Regions from separate parts of the Halanaerobium sp. ST460_2HS_T2 genome, predicted to be linked through region 1. Evidence: riboswitches for the same ligand, from Rfam matches in the RefSeq annotation. Region 1 holds a riboswitch; the other holds the start of a gene.
What was found. A riboswitch is a leader RNA that binds a small molecule or an ion and turns the genes downstream of it on or off. The one in region 1 is predicted to bind molybdenum cofactor.

Region 1 (10,912 bases):
AGACGAGAGCTGAAATCAATCATTGCTGCAACTGCCTCTGCACTGAATTCTTTAAGCTCATCTCTATTGATCACTGAAGAAATAAAGTCAGCAAATTTTGCTATATTCTTTTTGTTTCTCTCCATTTCAATATCAAAATCTGCTTTAATTTTAAAGAGCTCAGAAAATTCATCATCATAATTATATAGTAAATAATAAATATAGGGAGAACCGATCATAATAATTTTTAGGTCAAGCTCAACTGCTTCCGGCTTTAAAGTAATTATTGGTACACTTCGGTACTGTTCCCCAATGTTTTCAACTGTGATCTCCTGATTAATTAAAGCCCGCTTGAGAGTATCCCAGCAGAAGGGATTTGTCAGCAGATCTTTGGCATGGACAATTAAAAACCCTCCATTTGCCCGGTGCAGTGAACCACTTCTGATCATTGTAAAATTAGTGGTAATAGTTCCAAACTGGCTTTTACCCTCAATCTTACCAAATAGGTTATAATAAGTGGGGTTTTTCTCATAAATCACTGGGGCTCCTTCAGTTTTACTGTTATTAACAAAAATATTGATCTGATAGCGGATAAAGAAGCTGCCGTCATCATCCTGCTGCATTGCCAGAAACGGATTTTGCTGATCCTCATCATTACTGCGGAAGCGGTCGATATTATCTACTATATCCTCCTGAACTTCTTCTAAATAATTAACTATTTCCTCACAGTCTTCATATTTATCCTGCAGGTGACAGATTATTGGCTGAACAACAGAAATACCTATCTTTTTTTCTAAAGCTGCCAGTTCATCCTGTGCCTCTTCCTTAATCGAACGAATCTCCCTCATTATCTGAGAAATTTCATTCTGGATTTTTTGACTTTTATTTCTGATTTCGTCTTTTTTCTCATCATCCATCTCTTGAAAATCTTCGCGCGAGATTGGTTCTCCATCCTCATCAATTGGTACAGGCACCAGACCCTGCGAGGTATTCTGCAGCATAAACCCTCTTTCTCGAGCGGAATCTTCAAACTCCTGCATTACTTTATTGGATTTAGGCTGATACTCATTTAAAATTTCTTTCCTTTCAGCCTCATACTCCTCTCCTTCAAATGCACGGGGGATTTCTTCCTGCAGTTCTTCGACTATTTTTTCCATATCAGTTTTTAAATCATTGCCCATTCCAGCAGGTACCCTCATCACTCTTGGTTTTTCGGGCTCAGAAAAATTAAAGACATATAAAATATCCTTCGGCTGCTCCATTTTGGCTGATTTTTCTTCGGCCATATTCTCAGCATATGTTGATTTTCCGGTTCCAGATTCTCCAGCCATAAAAATATTATAGCCGCTCTTATTAACTCTCATTCCAAAATCGAGCGAATCAGCTGCTCTATTTTGACCAATTATTTCTTCATCAATTGCAGAAAGTTCTTCTGTTGTTTCAAAATCGAGTTCTTCTGCCTTAAAATTAAAATCTAAGTTTGAAATAGGAATTTTATATTTATCCATTTTTTTCACTCCTTCTGCTGCAAAATTATTATTTTAAAATCATTAGTTAAGAAAATTCTAACATAAACTCTTTATTTATTAATTCTTCAAAAAGCAAATATATCCTGCCTCGAAAACCAACTGCTTTTTGCAATCATTTTTAGGAAAAATATGCTAATGATTGTTGAAAAAAGTTCTCAATTAAGATAAAATAAAATTAGAGAATGTTATTTTTTTAACAATAGTACTGGAGGTTAAATTATGGGAAAAGAATTAAATAAAATACCAGATATAATAATCAGCCGTCTACCGGTATATTATCAGCATCTGAAAAATTTGCAGAGTTCAACCAAAGAATATATTTCTTCGGAAGAATTGGCCGAGTTAACAGGTTTTAGCAGCTCTTTGATTCGTAAAGATCTAAGTTATTTTGGAACTTTTGGTCGTAAAAGTTATGGTTATGATGTCTACTGTCTTTTTCAGCAGATAAGTATTATTATGGGCTTTAACTATAAAAAGAAGATAATTATTATTGGAGCCGGACACCTCGGCCAGGCCTTAGCTTATAACAAAGGTTACACTGAAAGAGGTTATAAACTAATTTCTATCTTTGATAAAAATCCAAAGTTAATTGGGCTGGTAATCAATGATATCGAAATCCAGAGTGTTAATAACTTAGAAAATTTCCTGCAGAATAATAAAGTTGATGTAGCAGCCTTAACTGTTCCTGGAGCTGCAGCACAAAAAATAACCGACCGCCTGGCAGCGGCCGGAATTAAAGCTATCTGGGATTTTACTGAAGTGCCCTTAAAAGTCCCGGAAGATATTTTGTTGGAAGAACAGTTAATTAACGAAGGCCTCTGCAAATTATCAGTAAAAATGAATCAGCAGCGCCTCGATAAAAATGGTACTACAGAAGACTTGAGCTGTGGGCAAAAATAAATCTACCGCTTCCCTTTTCTGCCCGCAGTTTATTATCAAAAATCAGCTCACCGCGTCTAAATGTCATAACCGGATATCCCTTAACTGTAAAATCCTGATAAGGACTGTATTCAGCTGCAGAATGTAAGTTTTCTGCAGTTAATTTTTTCTCTACATTTGGATCAAAAACTGTTAGATCTGCATCAGTTCCCGGCTCAAGCGAACCTTTTTCTGGGTAGAGTCCGAATATTTTAGCTGGATTAATCGAAAGCAGCTCTACCATTTCTCTAATTGTAATTCGATTATTTCTAACTCCTGAACTGTAAATCAAGGACAATAAAGTTTCGGTTCCCGGTATTCCCGGCAAAATTTCCAGGCTGGAATCTGACTGCATTTTTTTTTCTTTATTAAAAGCACAGTGATCAGTTGCTACAACCTGAAACTCACTCTGACTGATGCCCTCCCATAGAATTTGGTTATCATATTTATTTCTCAGTGGTGGTGTCATTAAAAATAGCTGGGCATCCTCACGGGTTAAATATGAATTATCAAGCATTAAATAATGAGGAGTTGTTTCTGCATAAATTTGAGCTTTCACTGCTCTTAATTCTCTAACAGCTTCCAGTCCTTCTGCAGAAGACAGATGAACAATATAGAGTGGAATATCAGCTTTCAGAGCCTCTTCCCCCATATCTTTAACTGCTAGTGCTTCCGCAGCTGCAGGTCTAATGGAAGGATGGTATCTGGGCTCTATTAAATTTCTTTTGCTGTAGGCGGCTTTTAAATCCTGGATTAAATCATCATCTTCAGCATGTACCTGGGGTAAAATTTCAATCTCTTTTAAGCGTTTAAATAATTCAGACCATTTATCCCTTTCTATCATATAACCAACATCTTTATAGGTAGTAAAAAGCTTAATACTTGCCAGACCCAGTTCCTTTAAATCGGCTAAATTCTCTGAAATTTTAGAGTTGAATTTCTGAACTACCTGATGAAAATTATAATCTATAATTGAATCCTGAGCTTCCTTTTTTCTTTCAGCAACTGATTTTTTGAAGTTTCCATCTTCTGGAAAATCAATATAGTCAATAACAGTTGTTACTCCTCCGGCTGCTGCAGCAATACTACCCTGATAAAAATCATCTGCAGTTACAGTCCCTCGAGAGTGGAGTGAATAGTGGGTATGGGCATCTATAATCCCCGGAAATAGATATTTACCAGCAAGATCAATTACTTTAAATTCTCCTTTTTGTTCATCTGCTTCAAAAAAACCACGCTTTTCTTCAGCAGCAATTTTTTCTCCCTCAATAACTAAATCTGACTTTCTGATACCTTTATCATCAACAACCTTGGCATTTTTTAATAGGATTTTTTTCATTTTCTTCACCTCTATACTATACTAATTCTGCTATTGGGGATTCGATTCCTGCACCAAATAATTCAAAATTGAAATTATTTATAGCTTTAGTTATTTCTACTTCTCCAGCTTTAAGTAAAGTTATCTGGTCTGCAAGCTGTTTAATCTGCCTCCTGTCATGACTGACCATCACCACAGTCATCTCATCGGTCACCAGATCAGCAAAATGAGAATTAAAAAATTGAATGCTTTCTTCATCTAAATTTGTAGTTGCTTCATCTACAAATAAAATCTCGGGATCTGAAATCAAAGCTCTAGCAATTGAAGTTTTTTGTCTTTCTCCTCCAGAAAGAGTATGAGCTGACTGTTCCAGCAGGTCAGTTATTTCAAGTCTGGATGCTATCTCTTTTACTTTTTTGTTGATTATTTCCTGATCAATATCTCTTAGTTTTAAAGGTAATGCAATATTATAAAAAACATTACCGCGGTAAAGATAAGGATCCTGCCAGATTACAGAAAGTTTGCGCCTGAGTTCTAAATTCTGCTGATCTTTTTTTACTAACCGGCCTTTATAGAAAAGTTCTCCCTGATAATCCTGGTCAACCAGACTTAAAATATTTAAAAGAGAAGTTTTACCACTGCCATTACCGCCAATAATAAAATTAAACTTATTTTTTAAAACTGAAAACTGATCGATATCTAAAATAGTCTTATCCCTGCAGACCTTTTTAATCTTTTTAACTTCAATAATTTTATCTTCTGGCATAATTTTTTCCCTCCTGCAGAAAATAAGTAACAAAATTAATTAAAAATGAAAGCGATAAGAGAATAATTCCTAATGCCAGGGCAAAAGCAAAGCGGCCTTTATTTGTTTCCAGAGACATAGCAGTTGTTATAGTTCTGGTAACTCCTTTTATATTTCCACCCAGCATCATGGAAACTCCAATCTCTCCTAAAACTCTACCAAATCCAGCAATCACAGCACCAATAATTCCATATCTAGCTTCTAAAATTAAAAGCTTAAACTTCTGGCTGCGGCTGGCCCCCATTGAAGTTGCTGTTTTGTAAAGTTTTTCATCCATTGAAAATATAACATTTCTAATCAGAGCAGTTATTAAAGGTATGATCAGTATTACCTGCCCCATTATAATTCCAATTGGTGTAAAAAGCAGATCCAGCTCTCCTAAAACTCCTCTGCGTGATATAAGTGAGTAAACAAAAATACCGATCACAACTGTGGGCAAGCTGAGCAATGTGTTTAAAATAATATTAATAAATTTCTTGCTTTTAAATTTATTCCGGGCAATTAAAATTGCCAGTGGAATAGAAATAATTGAAGCTATTAAAGTTGATGAGATAGAAATTTTAAGTGAAGTTGTAACTACCTGGATAACTTCTGGATCAAGGTTGATTATTAGCTGTAGAGCTCTGATTATTGCATCAGTATAATAGTCCACATTTTTCCTCCTGAATATCAAAATTAGATTAGCCAGCTGCAGATTAGAACTGTAGCCAGCTGAGTTTTTTAAATTTATTTTTACTCTTCTAAATCTTCTGCTTTAATTGCGGAAGGGTAAAATAACTGTTCATCATACTGCATATAATTATCAATTATCTGCTGCCCCTGCTGAGAAGTTACATAGCCGGTAAAGGCCATTGCCAGCTGGTAGTTTACATGTGTATGATAGGCGGGATTAATTGGAATGATTCCATAAGGATTAAAGAGCTCAGGAGCTCCACTATTTACAATTTCCAGTTCAACATCCCCACTGTAAGCTAAATATGTTCCTCTGTCAGCTAAAATGTATGCCTGACGCTCATTGGCCATATTAATACTGGGTCCCATTCCCTGACCGCTTTCTAAATACCAGCTGCCTTCTGGAGCTATCTCAGCACTATCCCAGATAGATAGTTCTTTCTTATTAGTGCCTGAATCATCACCACGAGAAACAAATTCTGCTTCTTCCTCTTTAATTTTCTGAAAAGCCTCAACTGCAGTTTCTGTCTCTTTAATATCTGCTGGATCTGATGGTGGCCCTAAAATGACAAAGTCATTATACATTACATCTCTTCTGTTAACTCCATAGCCGCTGGCTACAAATTCATCTTCTGCTTCTCGTGCATGGACAAAAATAATATCTGCATCCCCATTACGGCCGAGCTCTATAGCTGCACCGGTTCCAACTGCTACGACATCAACCCGCACATCAAATTTTTCTTCAAATGGTGGAATTAACTCATCCAGCAGACCTGAATTCTCGGTACTTGTTGTAGTGGCCATTGTTAAAACTTCCTGAGCAGCCGCAGCTGAGCTAAAAATCAGCATTAATATTAATAATGATAATAAAATTTTCTTAATTGACATAGTAATCCCCCTATTTTGATTTACATATATTTTTTTCTGGTTAAATCTAATCATAAGCTCGAAAAACTAAAAATATGCTCAAAAAAATAACTCCCGGCAGCATTACCGGAAGTTTTAGGGCGGATTAAAATTAATGCAATCCAAATCGATCACTCCTTTCCATTCCGGGAGGCCCAAAGGTTTCCCTCTAAACCCTATCGGTGTATTAAGCATAACTATTCATCTTAGCTTAAATACACTCGGAGTTGTGCGACTATTCTTACATTAATGATATATCTATTTGATTTTAAAGTCAAGCAAAATTAACTTTGGTTTCCTTATTTTGTTTATTAATAGAGATAAACTCTCGCTTCATAAGGTCTTAAACTGGCCTGAACTTTAAAATCAGCTTCATTTTGATAATTATTTAAGATCAATTCTGCTTTTTCAATTTCTACTTCAGAACTCAAATCATAGTCCACTTCATTTTCACTGAAGTTTAAAAGCACAAGCAGATTATTATCTTCTCCCAACCTCTGATAGGCATAAATATCCTGATCTTCTTCAAGTAAAATATCATATTTACCGTAGGCAAAAACTGAATATTCTTTGCGCAGAGCAATCATCTGCTTATAATATTCAAAAACTGAATCCTCAGATGCCAAATCTTCTTTTACATTGATCTCAGGATAGTTTTTGTTCATTTTCAACCACGGCTCAGCCTCAGAAAAACCAGCATATTTACTGCCATCCCAGTGCATCGGTGTGCGGGCATTATCTCTGGTTCGGTAATTAGCAATTTCTAAAATTTCTTCTTCACTCAACTCTCCCTTTTCCTGAACATCCTTAATATAACCACGAGTTTCAATATCATCAAAATCATCTAAGGATTCAAAACTAATATTTGTCATCCCAATTTCTTCACCCTGATAGATAAACGGAGTTCCTCTTAGGGTGTGCAGCATTGTTCCCAGAAGCTTAGCTGACTCTTTTCGATACTTGCCATCATCTCCATAACGAGAGACGATTCTGGGCTGATCATGGTTGCAGAAATAGAGACTGGTCCAGCCGTTATTTTCCTGCAGCTTATACTGCCACTCACTCATTAAATCCTTGAGCTCTTTTAGATCCCATTCAGTTATCTTCTCCCAGCCCTCTTTGCGGTCAAATTCAAGATGCTCAAAGGGAATTACCATTGAGAATTCTTTTCTTTCTTCTTTGACAAATTTTAGTGCTTCATCTTTATCCACAAAAGGAGTTTCACCCACTGTCATTGCATCATAATTATTATATGTTTCCTCGGCCATCTCCTGGATAAATTCATGCACTCGAGGACCATTGGCAAAATATTCGTGTCCTGCAAGTCCATCCTGCTCACCGTCAGGAAAACGCTGATCTTTAGAAATTAAATTAATTACATCAAGTCTAAAGCCATCTATACCTTTTTCAAGCCACCAGTTAATCATCTCATAAAGATCATTTCGAACTTCAGGATTCTCCCAGTTTAAATCTGGTTGTTTGGGTGAGAAAAGATGCAGATAATATTGATCAGTATTTTCATCATACTTCCAGGCAGAGCCGCCAAAAAATGCCTTCCAGTTATTGGGAGGTCCATCATTTTTGCCGTCTTTCCAGATATAATAATCACGATAGGGATTATCTTTGCTTTTGCGGGATTCTTCAAACCACTGATGTTCATCAGAACTGTGATTGATCACCAGATCCATAATCAATTTAATGTCTCGCTCGTGCAGTAAAACCATCAATTCCTCTAAATCTTCCATTGTCCCAAACTCATCCATAATAGCTTTATAATCACTAATATCATAACCATTGTCATCATTGGGGGACTGATAAACCGGATTTAACCAGACTGCATCTACTCCAAGTTCATCTAAATAATCTATTTTTTCTATAATTCCTCTTAAATCTCCAATTCCATCACCGTTGCTGTCTTTAAAACTGCGGGGATAAATCTGATAAACTACCGCTTCTTTCCACCATTTTTTATTCATTGTTATACCTCCATTGTCATTAATATATATTAATTATGCTGCATTTTTAGCAGCCTGACTACTAAGCTTAGTAATCAGATTATTAATTAGTAAAAATGTAATAAATAATATGATTATAAAAACTGGAATTATCTCCAGCGAAATATTATTTGCCAGCACACCTGCTAATCCAGGCAGTAAAGCTCCTCCAAGGCCGGCAGCTGAGATCTGCATCCCAATTGTATTGACAGTGTGTCCTTTCCCAACTCTGTAAGAAGTGCTGGATATTAAAGCCGGAAAAATTGGAGCAATAGCAATTCCGGTTAAAGCTAAACCGAGCAGAGACAACCACTTGCTTAAATTTATAGCTATTAAAGCACTTCCAAAAAGGCCTAAAAAAGCTGCATTTTTGGCAATTTTCCTGCTCAAAAACTTATAGGCTAAAAACCCAGCCAGAATTCTACCAACTGTAAAAGAACCCCAGTAGACACTTACCCAAATACCTGCTATTGAAGTCCTTATTCCCCTTGATTCAGTAAAAAGGGTGAAAGTCCAGTGCCCGAGAGTTAGTTCAATTCCAGTATAAATAAAAAATAATAACACACTTAAAAGAGCCGGAAAATATTTGAGAGTCTCAAACATCTTTATCTCCTGCTGCTTATTTTTACCACGTTTTTTATTACTTTGCTCTGCTGCTTTACTCGCCTTTTTTGGATCCTGCCAGAGTGACAGAGTCAGGGCAAAGGTCAGGGCCAGCAATATCTGGGCTGAACCGACAATCAAATAACCAACCCTCCAGCTGTCAAAATATTTGATAGCCGAAGACATAATTATTGGTCCGATTGTAACTCCAACTCCAAAGCTGGCATGCAGCCACTGCATTAAACCTTCATTAAAATTTTTTTCTACATATGTATTTAATCCGGCATCAATTGCTCCTGCCCCAAGGCCTGCCAGAACAGCAAGCAGCGGTAAAAGCCACCAGACAGGAACAAGAGTATAACCTATTAAGGCTAAGGCTGTAGCCAGACAGCTTAAAGCAAGCAGAACTGCCACACCAATTTTACGCATAAAAAATCCATTAAAAAAACTGGAAAGCAGATAACCTGTAGTTGAACCAATTAAGATTATCCCCAGCGCATCAAGGGGAAGAGAAAAACTGTCCCTCATCTCGGGCCAGGCAACCCCGAGCAGCCCATCTGGTAAGCCAAGGGAAATAAAAGCAACATAAATTAAAGCAATTAATAAATATTTTTTCTTCTTGTGATCCATAAAAACACCTTTTCTTCAATTTATTTTATATTTATAAATAATATCATATCAGAAAAAAGTTATTATTTTAAGCAGTTTCTCGTTTCAGTAATTTTAATTCTAACTCTTTACTGAATTTACCTTCTATTTCTCCATTAATTGCTTTAAGCAGCACTTCAATAGTCAGGTGTCCTAACTGATACATGGGCTGCCAGATTGTTGTGATCTTTAGATATTTAGCCAATTCTATATTATCATAACCGACTACTGCAATATCATCTGGAGCCTTGAGCTTTTTTTCTTCCATAGCCTGCAGGACACCGATTGCCTGATTGTCAGAAGCGGCAAAAACTGCTGTCGGCCATTTTTCTTCCGGAAGGGAAAGGATCTCCTGCATTGATTGATAGCCGTCTTCAGTATGAAAATCTCCAAATTTTAAAAGTTCAGAAGCCAGCTGCAGGTTTTTTGATCCAAGAGCTTTTTTTACACCTTTAAGACGATCACTTCCATGCTGACTTTCTTTTAAACCATCTATAAAAGCAATCTTTTTATGTCCCAAATTTAGCAGATAATTAATTGCCATTTCAGCACCCTTAATATCATCCAAATAGATTGAATGAAAGTCAGATGTGTTTTCATCTGCAAGTACTACCGGTACATCCTCTTTTAATAATGCTTTATAATCGTGCTTTGAAATATCCATTGTCACAGCTGCAATACCATCTACCTTTTTACTCTGCACTATATCCATAATCTTATCCATCATTTTTTCATCTTTATCAATCTTGTATAATATTAAATCAATTTTTTCTTCCTCCAAAGCATCCTGAATTCCTTTTAATACTTCGACAAAATAATGATCAATAAAAGTTGGTACAATAACTGCAATCGCATTGGCAGTTTGGCTTGCCAGATTCTGTGCTAACTTATTAGGACGATAATTTAGTTCTTTCATTACTTCCAGGACTTTATCTCTAGTTTCTTCTTTAACTTTTTGACTGTTATTAAGAACTCTTGAAACTGTTCCAATCCCAACTCCAGCTTTTTTTGCTACATCATAAATATTAACCTTATCTTTAGCCATACTATTAATTATCCTTTCACTGATCCCCTCATAACTCCACTGATTATTTTCTTTTGTGCAATAATATAAACCAATAGCATAGGGAGTAATGCAAGTATATAAGAAGCAAAAGCTAAACTATAATCTGTACTAAACTGTGATTGAAAAACATGTTGAACTAAGGGTAATGTCATACTGGAACGATCACTAATCATCAATAATGGTAATAAGAAGTCATTCCAGGCCTTTAAAGCAGTTAAAATTGCCACTGTGGCATTAATTGGTTTAAGTACAGGAAATATAATCCTCCAAAAAATCTGCCAGACATTTGCACCATCTATTATAGCCGCTTCTTCTATACTTTTTGGTAGAGTTTTTATATAACCTACATAAATAAAAACATTTAAGGGTAGGGCATATACTATATATAATAATATAAGACCATGAAGATTATCAAGGCTAATCATTGCCATTTCTTTAACTAAAGGCAGCATAATTAAAGGAAATGGTATAAAC
Region 2 (10,415 bases), on a different contig from region 1:
AATAGAAGTCAAATAAGAACTTAGAAAAACTGACGATGACTAAAACTAATTATCAAAATAAATATTAACTTAATTCTGAAAGGATGATTAGAATGGATAATAAGAAATTGACCTTTTCGGCACTTTTAATTGCTCTGGGAACAATGACAGGACACTTAATCTATATTCCAGTGGGAGTGGCCAAAGCTTTTCCGGTCCAGCATTTAATTAACATTTTATCCGCTGTTTTACTGGGGCCTGCCTATACAGTTTGGAATGCTTTTGCAATTTCTCTGCTTAGAAATATGCTGGGAACCGGTTCTCTGCTGGCTTTTCCGGGCAGTATGATTGGGGCCTTAATAGCCGGTCTGCTTTATCAAAAGTTTAAATCTAAGGGGTGGGCTCTGGTGGGAGAGTTAATTGGAACAGGACTTCTGGGAGCAGTGGCTGCTTATCCGATTGCCAGATTTTTGATGGGCAGCGGTTCCACAGTGTTTTTCTTTGTTATTCCTTTTTCTTTAAGTGCAGCTGGAGGGGCAGTGATTGCCTATTTATTCTTAAAAGCAGTGGAAAAGGCAGACAGCCTATCATTTATTGAAGATTTAAATTAATAATGAAGATAGAAAATTGACTGAATTAATTTTAAAGATTAGAGAATTGAAATTGGAGCAAGCAAAAGGAGCTGATTATATTGAAGAAAGTCTTAACAATAGCTGGTTCTGACTCTGGTGGAGGAGCAGGGATCCAGGCTGATTTAAAAACAATGACAGTTCATCAAGTCTATGGAGCGTCAGTAATAACAGCAGTTACAGCTCAAAATACGTTGGGAGTACAGGGAGTAAAAACTTTAAGTGTTCAGGCGGTAATTTCTCAGCTGGATTCTGTTTTAAGAGATATAGAATTTTCTGCTTTAAAAACTGGTATGCTGGCCAACAGTCAGATTATTGAGCAGATAGCTGCAAAAATAAAAGAATATTCTCTGCCAAATCTGGTTGTTGATCCAGTAATGGTAGCTACAAGTGGTGACTTATTATTAAAAGAAGAAGCAGTTGAAACATATAAAGAAAAACTCTTTCCGCTGGCGGAAATTATAACACCTAATCTATATGAGGCGAAAGTATTGGCAGGTGTAGAAACTGAAGAAAATAATGATCCGCAAGTTCTGGCAGAAAAGCTAATAACTTACGGCAGCAGCTGGGTGCTGATCAAGGGCGGTCACACAACTAAAAAGAGGTCAGCAAAAAAAGCAGTTGATCTCCTTTATGACGGCAGCCAGTTCATAGAATTTGAAGCAGAACATATTCCTACAAATAATACTCATGGAACAGGCTGTACTCTTTCGGCAGCAGTTGCTTCAAATTTGGCTCGGGGAATGGACATGGAAAAAGCAGTGGGCCAAGCAAAGAAATTTATTACCGGGGCCATCAAAAATAATTTTCCTGTTGGCCAGGGTAATAGCCCGGTCAATCATTTCTGGCGGCTTCAAAATCTGCAGCATAGTTCCAATCAGCAGTTTTCTTAAGTTTATCTAGTCAAATAAGATATTAGGAGGTAAAAATGCTAAACTGGGATCTTTATTTAATCACAGAAGAAAGTTTATCAGCTGGCAGAAAAACTATAGAAGTTGTGAAAGAAGCAGCTGCAGCTGGAGTTGATGTAATTCAGCTGCGGGAGAAAAATTTGTCTCTGCGGGAAAAATTTAAGCTGGGACAGCAGATTAAAAAAATATGCAGTCGATATCAGATCACATTGATAGTCAATGATCGGCTTGACCTGGCTCTGGCTTTAGATGCAGATGGTGTGCATCTGGGGCAGAGCGACCTGCCTCTGCGGTCTGCCCGCAAAATTTTAGGTCCAAATAAGATTATTGGCCTTAGTGCCTGCCGGGATCAAGAAATCACTCAGGCTGAAGCTGATGGTGCAGATTATCTGGGAGTGGGAGCAATTTTTAAGACTAAATCTAAGCAGCTCAATTCAGATAAAAATGGAATTGGTCTGCAGAGATTGGCTGAGATTAAAAAAAGAACTGATTTACCGCTGATAGCAATTGGAGGCCTGAATAAAAGCAATGCCCCACAGGTAATCAAAAGTGGGGCTGACTGTATTTCGGTAATTACAGCTCTGACAAAAGCGGAAAAGATAGAAAATGAAACTCGAGAATTTAAGCAAATAATCAAAAAAGCAAAATCTAAAAGGAGGGTCCTAAATTGTCAGCAGAAACTAGTCAAAATAGAAAAGAATATGCCGAAAGGTTAAAAAAGTTTAAAAAAATTATCAAAGCAGAAAAGCCTTTGATTCATCATATAACAAATAATGTGACAGTTAATGACTGTGCTAATATAACTTTAAACTGGGGCGCTCTGCCGGTGATGGCCCCAGCAGTAGAAGAATCAGCTCAGATGGTGGAAAATGCTTCATCTCTGGTTCTAAATCTGGGGACTATTTCTTCCTGTCAGCTTGAGTCAATGCTTAAAGCAGGTAAAAGAGCAAATGAACTAGGAATTCCAATAGTATTAGATCCCGTTGGAGTTGGAGCTACAAAGTTTAGAATTGAAGCAGCTCAAAAAATATTAGCTGAGCTAAAAATTTCAATAATTAAGGGCAATCAAGGTGAGATATCTTTCTTAGCCGGAAAAGAAGCTGAAGTTAGAGGTGTAGAGTCGATTGGTGAATACAAAAATACAGCTGAAGCTGCAGAAGAATTGGCCAAAAAGTTAGGAGCAGTTATTGTTGTCAGTTCTGAGATTGATTTGCTTAGTGATGGCCGCCAACTCTCTGAGATCAACAGAGGTCATCCTCTAATGGGAAAAGTTGTGGGCACAGGCTGTATGCTGGGGTCAACATTAGGTGTTTTTGCTGCTGCAGCAAAAAATTCCAATTTATCTTTATTTGAGGCAGCCCAAACAGCAGTTTATTATTATTCTCTAGCTGGGGAAAAGGCGGCAGAAAAGGAATTAACTCCTGCTAAGTTTAAAATAGAATTTATGGATGCTATATATAAATTAAGATTTTGATTTTAACTACTTTCTCTAAAAATATTATTTATTTTTGCAAACGAATTTTATAATGTCAAATAAATGATTGAAATTTCCGCCCCCAACTAATATAATAAATTGTGGTAAGATATTTTGGGAAGGGGATTATTGTAATGGGAAAAAGAGTAATTAAGTCAGTTTTGCGAGCAACCAAAATTTTAGATTATATAGGCAATAATGAAAATGAAGTAAGATTAACGAAGATCAGTAATGATCTTGAAATAAATATGAGTACTTTACACAGTATCATTGCAACTTTAGAAAAAGCAGGCTATATAAGTCAAAATAGTAATAATCATAAATATTCTTTAGGCAAAAAGCTTTTTGAACTGGGAAAAGTTTATGAAGGAAAGATCTCTTTTACAGATCTTGCTAGACCTTTTTTGGAAAAATTAGCAGATAAATTTGACGAGACAGTTCAGCTGGGCGTCTTATCTGCTGACAAGGTACTTTATATTGATAAGGTAGAATCTAAACATAGTTTAAGGATGACCTGTCAGATGGGAAGCAAAGATGAACTTCATTCCAGTGCCACAGGTAAATTATTACTGGCTTATTTGGAAGAAAAAGAAGTAGATAGATTATTGAACAAGAAATTAGAAAAATATACTGAAAACACTATAACTGAGCGTAAAAAATTAAAAAAAGAACTTGAAAAAATTGAGAAGCAGGGATTTGCTCTAGATAAAGAAGAATCAGAAATTGGTTTAAATTGTGCTGCTGCACCAGTAAAAGACAACTCTGGTAAAGTAATAGCAGCAATAGGAATCAGTACTCCTACGAGTAGAGTTTCTGAAGCTAAATTAATGGAAATTAAAGATAATTTAATAAAAGAAGCTTCTGATTTATCAGATTTATTATCCTAAAAATTAGTTTGACAAAATTAAGTTATTCACATACAATAATTTTACATTAACAAATTAATTTTATAATAGCAAATTAATTTCAAAGAGGGAGGATAATATGAAAGTAGTAGCTTTTAACGGCAGTCCCAACAGCGAGGGAAATACATATCATGCAATCAAAATGGTGGCAGAAGAACTCGAAAATAAGGATATTAAAACGGAAATTATTCAGGTAGGTAATAAAGAAATCAGAGGTTGCCTTAGCTGTAATAAATGTGTCAAAAACCAGAATGAAAAATGTATTATTGATGATCAGGTGAACGATTGGATTCAGAAGCTGAAAGAGTCTGATGGGATTATTATTGGCTCACCTGTTCATTATGCAGCAATTGCTGGAACAATGAAGTCATTTTTAGACAGAGCATTTTATGTAGCAAGTGTCAACGGCATGATGCTCAGACATAAGGTAGGTGCCCCTGTTGTTGCAGTTAGAAGATCAGGTGGAATGCCAACTTTTAATCAGCTTAGTAATTATATCAATTATTCGGAAATGATGATGCCTACATCTAATTACTGGAGTGTAATCCACGGTACGACCCCAGGCGAAGCAGAAAAGGATGAAGAAGGAAAACAGATTATGAGAATTTTAGGTAAGAACATGGCTTATCTGATGGAAGTTATGGAAAATGCCGAAGGTGAAGTTGAAGCACCAGAGGCGGAAAGAAAGAAATTAATGAACTTTATCAGATAAACACCGTTATTCATATCTTTTAAGGAAGAGCTTGCTTTAATCAGCAGGCTCCTTTTTTATTTCTTTTGCTGATTTTTGAGACTTGAATCATAATAATTAATTTTTACTTAATATTTTGAAAATAATTTGCAAAAAATTTATTTTTGTGTTTAGATATAAATAATAGCTGATAGAATTGCTTTGATTTTATTTATTCAAAAATAATTAACTGGAGGCGGATTTAATGTTCGAATTTATAAATAACAGTGAGCAGCGAGTAATCTGATTTAAGTCTAATTTTAACAGAGAAAGGGGTAAATTATGCAGTTTTTAATCAATAATCCACAGTTCTGGCGCAGTGATGGGATTAATGAAAACCCGCCGGAAAAGTTTGAACTTAAATTAAAAGATGGTAAGCTGGAGCTGCCGACAGAAGTTAGAGCCAGACTGGGACTCAACACAGAAACAGAAGTTAGAATTAAATTTAATCAGAAGGGAATTTACATTGAAAGAGCAGATCCCAGGCTGACAAAAGTTTATATTGAGCCGACAAGTGACTGTAATTTAAACTGCAAAACCTGTGTCCGCCATTCCTGGGAGGAAAAGATGGGTTTTATGGAAATGGAAACCTATTATAAATTAATTGAAGAACTGAAAGACTTTAAGGGTCTAGAAAAAATTTCATTTTGGGGAATTGGGGAGCCGCTTTTTCATCCAGAGATTGCAGAGATGATTGAGCTGGCCTCAGAGCTGGGAGTAAAAACGCAAATGATTACAAATGGGCTGCTGCTCGATCAGAATAAAGCAGAAGCACTGCTTGAGGCCGGTCTGGACAGCCTGGTGGTTTCTGTTGATGGGACTTCTCCAGAAACTATGGCCGATATTCGTTCTGGAGCTGATTTGAAAACTGTAATTGAAAATGTGCAGAGATTTCGCAATCTGCGGGATAAAAAGCAGAAAAAATGTGAGATTGGAATTGAATATGTAATTATGAAATCAAATGTGGATGAATTAAAGGATCTGCGCAAGCTGGCCTTTAAAATGGGAGCTTCATTTATTTTTCTAACAAATCTCCTACCTTACACTGAAGATATGTCTGATGAAATATTATATTCATTTTCAATCAGCCGCTCCCAACCTGAAATCAGAACTGAACACCGGCCGGAAATTTATCTGCCGCCAACGGATTTAAGAGAAGATATTATCCGTGATCTGGCTGCAGTAGGAGGTAAATCAAGTTCAATCAGTACGACTCAGGTACCATTTAATCCCCATCGCGGTTACTGTAAATTTGTAGAAGACGGCTCAATAGCAGTTAACTGGCAGGGAGAAATTAGTCCCTGTATTGCGCTAATGCACAGTTATGACCTGTATGTCAGAGAACGGAAGAAACATATCAAAAAATATTCACTCGGAAATATTTCCGATGAGTCACTCTCAGCAATCTGGAATCAGAAAGAATTTAGAGATTTTCGCAAAGAGCTTAAAGAATTTCCTTTTTCAGACTGTACCCAGTGTTCCGGCTGTGAGATGTCAAAAGAAAATGAAGAAGATTGTCACGGTAATGAATTTCCGGTCTGTGGCGACTGCCTCTGGGCCAGGGGAGTTATTCAGTGTCCCTAAAAGTTAAGTTTTATCTAAAAATAAATATTTTTCTAAAGATTAAGCAGGAATTTGGCTATTAATATTTAATATTAATAATATACCTTCGAGTCTTTTTGCCTAAGGAATTTTCTATGGGAATTAGACCGCTGGGTTGAGGAATAAATGACTCAGCCTCCCGTGCTTGGAAAGAAGAGTAAATTTAAAGGAGGTATAATTAATGGGAAAAATTTATGAGTACAAAGTTTTAAGAGTTGATTTGACAAACGAAGAAATTAAAACAGAAAAAATATCGGGTGAGCTTGTTAAAAACTATCTTGGGGGTAGAGGTCTGGCATCAAAGATTTTATATGATGAGATTGATCCAAAAGTTGATCCCTTAAGTCCAGAAAATAAACTGATCTATGCAACTGGACTTTTAACCGGAACAGCTGCTTCTACTGGTGGCCGCTACATGGTTGTTACCAAAGGGCCTCTTACAGGGACTATAGCCAGCAGTAATTCAGGTGGATTTTTTGGAGCCGAGCTTAGATTTAGCGGCAATGACATTATCATTTTTGAAGGTAAGGCCAGTCATCCAGTTTATCTTTCAATAATGGGAGATAAAGTTGAGCTCAAAGATGCTTCTGAAATCTGGGGTAAGCCGGTTTATGAGACCACTGATCTCCTGATTGAAGCAGCTGGTAATAAAAACGCAAGAGTCAGCTGTATTGGTCCGGCCGGTGAAAAGCTAGTTAAATTTGCCTCAATTATGAATGAAAAAGATAGAGCTGCCGGCAGAACCGGTGTTGGAGCAGTAATGGGTTCTAAAAATCTGAAGGCAGTTGTGGTTAAAGCTGATGAAAAACAGGTTGAATATTTTAAAGATGAAATGATGAAAGTTGTCAAAAAACAGACTAAAATACTGAAAGAAGATGGAGTAACAGGTGAGGGTTTACCTGCTTTAGGTACCAAAGTTCTAGACAATATTATTAATTCTACTGGGGCCTATCCAACTAAAAATTTCCAGTTTGCAATCTTTGAGGATGTGGATGAGGTTTCTGGAGAAGCACTGGTTGAAAAAGGATATCTGCAGTCAAATACTGGCTGTTATGGTTGTCCAATTCGCTGTGCCAGAAAGACAAAACTTCCCAATGGCCGCAGTGGAGAAGGTCCAGAATACGAAACAGGCTGGGCTTTTGGTGCAGACTGTGGAGTTAATGATCTAAATGCTATTTCAGAAGCAAATTTTATCTGTAATGACCTTGGTCTGGATACAATTACAGCCGGTGCAACTATTGCCTGTGCCATGGAATTATATGAAAAAGGCTATATAGATAAAGATGAACTGGAAAATGGTCCTGAATTAAAATTTGGTTCTTCTGAGTCAATAATCTATTATACAGAAAAAATGGCTTACCGTGAAGGCTTTGGAGATCAGCTGGCGGAAGGTTCATACCGCCTGGCAGATTCTAAAGGACATCCTGAGCTTTCGATGAGTGTTAAAAAACAGGAGCTTCCTGCTTACGATCCTCGCGGTGTTCAGGGACATGGACTTAACTATGTTACTTCAAACCGCGGTGGCTGTCATGTTAGAGGTTATATGATCTCACCTGAGGTTTTAGGGGTTCCAGAAAAGTTGGATCCACAGGAATTAGAAGGAAAGCCTAAGTGGGTTATGACCTTCCAGGATTTAACAGCTATCATTGATTCAATTGGAATGTGTCTTTTTACTTCCTTTGCTTTAGGACTTGATGACTACAGAGAAATAGTCAATGCAGGCACTCAGTTTGAGTACAGCTCAGAATCTCTGCTGGAAACCGGTGAACGAATTTATAACTTAGAGCGTCAGTTTAACTTAGAAGCAGGTATTTTACCTGAAGAAGATAAACTGCCAGCTCGCTTTGATGAGCCACTTCCAGATGGTCCACAAAAGGGTATCAGCACTAAATACAGAGAAATCTTACCTGAGTATTATGAAATTAGAGGCTGGCAGGAAGATGGTTGGATCAGTGAACAGAAACTAAAGGATATGAAAATTAAATAATAATATTGGCGGGGTAAATAATTGGCTTTTAAAAAATATATTGCAGTTTAAGGTTATTCAATTTAGCCTCGTAAATCCATCCAGTTCTCTGCCGGGAACTGGGTGGAATTTTAATATTAAAGGATGATAATTATGACATTAAAAGTTAAATTTTATTCACTATTTAGAATTAATTTAAAAAGTGCAGGAACTGAATATAAATTGAACAGTAAAATTACAATTGCAGAACTGATAAAAAAATTAGATCAGGATTATGATAATTATTTTACTCAAAAATTACTGGAGGAAGACCGGAGTATCTCACCCGGGGCGATTATTCTGGTTAATGGTAAAAATATTATTCATCTAGATAAATTAGAGACAGAGATTACAAACAAGGATACAGTAACTCTATTTCCACCCTCAGCAGGAGGTTGATTATGAAGAATTATTTACAAAGACAGCAGGAATTATTTACAGATAAACAGCAGCAGAGGCTGGAAAAATTAAAAGTTATGATTGCTGGTGTTGGAGGTCTGGGGACAAATCAGGCTCTACAGCTGCAGCGGATTGGAGTTAAAAAAATATATCTTTATGATTATGATCAGGTGGAAATATCAAACTTAAATCGGCAGCTCTGTTATGGGAAAAATGATATTGGCCGTCCAAAAGTGGAGGCAGCAGCAGAGTTTTTAGGTAAATTTGAATTGGAAACTGAAGTTATTGGTATAAATGAAAGAATAAGTTTAGAAACTAAAATTCCCAATGATGTAGATATTATTTTTGATGGTCTTGATAATTTTGAGTCCCGCTTTATTTTGGATCAGCTGGCTGCAGAAAACAAACTGCCTTTTATCCATGCCGGGATAGAAGAGTTTTTTGCCCAGATCATGCTGGTGCTGCCTGAAAGCAGCTTGCGTCTAAAGGATGTTTTTGCCGGCAGTAAAAAGCAGAAGCTGCCTGCAGTTTTTTCCCCTGCTGTGACAGTGACTGCTTCCATTCAAGTGTTGGAAGCTCTAAAATATCTACTTGGTTTTGATAATTATTTAAATAATCAGCTGCTGTACATTGACTTATTCAACAATCAGATAGAAAAAATTGACTTGAGTTAAATTAAAAATTCATATTTTAGTTATCTGATGTAATTTTTCTACTTGATAAAAATTGATTTCTCTGTTAGCCTTAATTTCAGGAGTTGATAATATGCAGACAGAAATATATCATTTATTTCATAGTGGGACAGCAGTTAGAGTAAAAGATAAATTATTTATTTTCGATTATTTTAAAGACGAGCCGCAGCAGGAAAAAGCAGTGACTAGTTCTTTAGAAAAAGGAGTCATTCGTTCAGACAGCTTTAAAAATATAAAAGAAACTTATGTTTTTGTTTCTCACAGCCATCATGATCACTACAATCAGATAATTTTTGACTGGGGAGAATACTGTGATCAGATAAATTATATTTTAGCTGCTGAAGTTGCAGAGGAATCAGATCTGGAGAGCAAAGATAACCTTTACTTAATGGAAAAAGACGAAGAACTGAAGCTTGATCAGATAAATATTTCAAGTTATGGCAGTACAGATAAAGGTGTTTCATTTTTAGTTGAGCTTGATAATTTAACTATTTTTCATGCCGGGGATTTAAATTGGTGGAAGTGGAAAAAGTTTAGCCCAAAGGTTCAAAAAAGAGAAGAAAGAGAATATAAAAGAGAAGTTGATAAGCTTAATGGTAAACAAATTGATATTGCCTTTGTGCCGGTTGACCCGAGATTAGAAGAAAACTTTTATCTGGCCGGAGAATATTTTATCAATCAGCTTAAACCAGCACTTTTTGTCCCCATTCATTTTGCTGATAATTTTGATGTAACTAAATTTTTTCGAGATAGATTTAATTCAAATCAGACAAGAGTGGCCGAAATCACTGAATCTGGAGAGAAAATTCTTTATACAAGAAAATAGCATGAGTTAATTTAATGTTTTAATTAAGTAAATTTCAGAAATTAACTTGACAAATAATTATCTAAATATTATACTAAATTTAGATAAAGAAAAATGTAAAGGTTTACCCGAGCTTTTAATTCTGCAAAATAAAGTATTTTATAACTTGCTTGTAGTGGAAAAAGCAATTTTTTTATTGTCAATGTAAACGTTTACCCGTTTATATTACAAGTAGATAACGTCAAATAAAATATGATAGTTACCATAAAATGTAAGTAAATAGT

Region 2: it holds a riboswitch for molybdenum cofactor, as region 1 does, so the genes downstream of both, DFR80_RS04550 (aldehyde ferredoxin oxidoreductase family protein) here and DFR80_RS00580 (substrate-binding domain-containing protein) in region 1, are expected to answer to the same signal.

Annotation. Positions count from the first base shown of each region.
Region 1 covers NZ_QPJF01000001.1:116,198-127,109, forward strand. Annotated here, with positions in the region: gene DFR80_RS00555 (Lon protease family protein) at 1-1,487, opposite strand, end outside; gene DFR80_RS00560 (redox-sensing transcriptional repressor Rex) at 1,728-2,408, shown strand; gene hydA (dihydropyrimidinase) at 2,377-3,765, opposite strand; gene DFR80_RS00570 (ABC transporter ATP-binding protein) at 3,782-4,510, opposite strand; gene DFR80_RS00575 (ABC transporter permease) at 4,497-5,201, opposite strand; gene DFR80_RS00580 (substrate-binding domain-containing protein) at 5,282-6,109, opposite strand; molybdenum cofactor riboswitch at 6,246-6,366, opposite strand; gene DFR80_RS00585 (alpha-glucosidase) at 6,439-8,103, opposite strand; gene DFR80_RS00590 (MFS transporter) at 8,137-9,354, opposite strand; gene DFR80_RS00595 (LacI family DNA-binding transcriptional regulator) at 9,422-10,417, opposite strand; gene DFR80_RS00600 (carbohydrate ABC transporter permease) at 10,426-10,912, opposite strand, start outside.
Region 2 covers NZ_QPJF01000007.1:46-10,460, reverse strand. Annotated here, with positions in the region: gene thiW (energy coupling factor transporter S component ThiW) at 93-590, shown strand; gene thiD (bifunctional hydroxymethylpyrimidine kinase/phosphomethylpyrimidine kinase) at 671-1,501, shown strand; gene thiE (thiamine phosphate synthase) at 1,537-2,235, shown strand; gene thiM (hydroxyethylthiazole kinase) at 2,187-2,993, shown strand; gene DFR80_RS04565 (IclR family transcriptional regulator) at 3,128-3,880, shown strand; gene DFR80_RS04560 (flavodoxin family protein) at 3,978-4,610, shown strand; gene DFR80_RS04555 (radical SAM protein) at 4,911-6,212, shown strand; molybdenum cofactor riboswitch at 6,284-6,402, shown strand; gene DFR80_RS04550 (aldehyde ferredoxin oxidoreductase family protein) at 6,412-8,217, shown strand; gene DFR80_RS04545 (MoaD family protein) at 8,350-8,634, shown strand; gene DFR80_RS04540 (HesA/MoeB/ThiF family protein) at 8,637-9,308, shown strand; gene DFR80_RS04535 (MBL fold metallo-hydrolase) at 9,400-10,152, shown strand.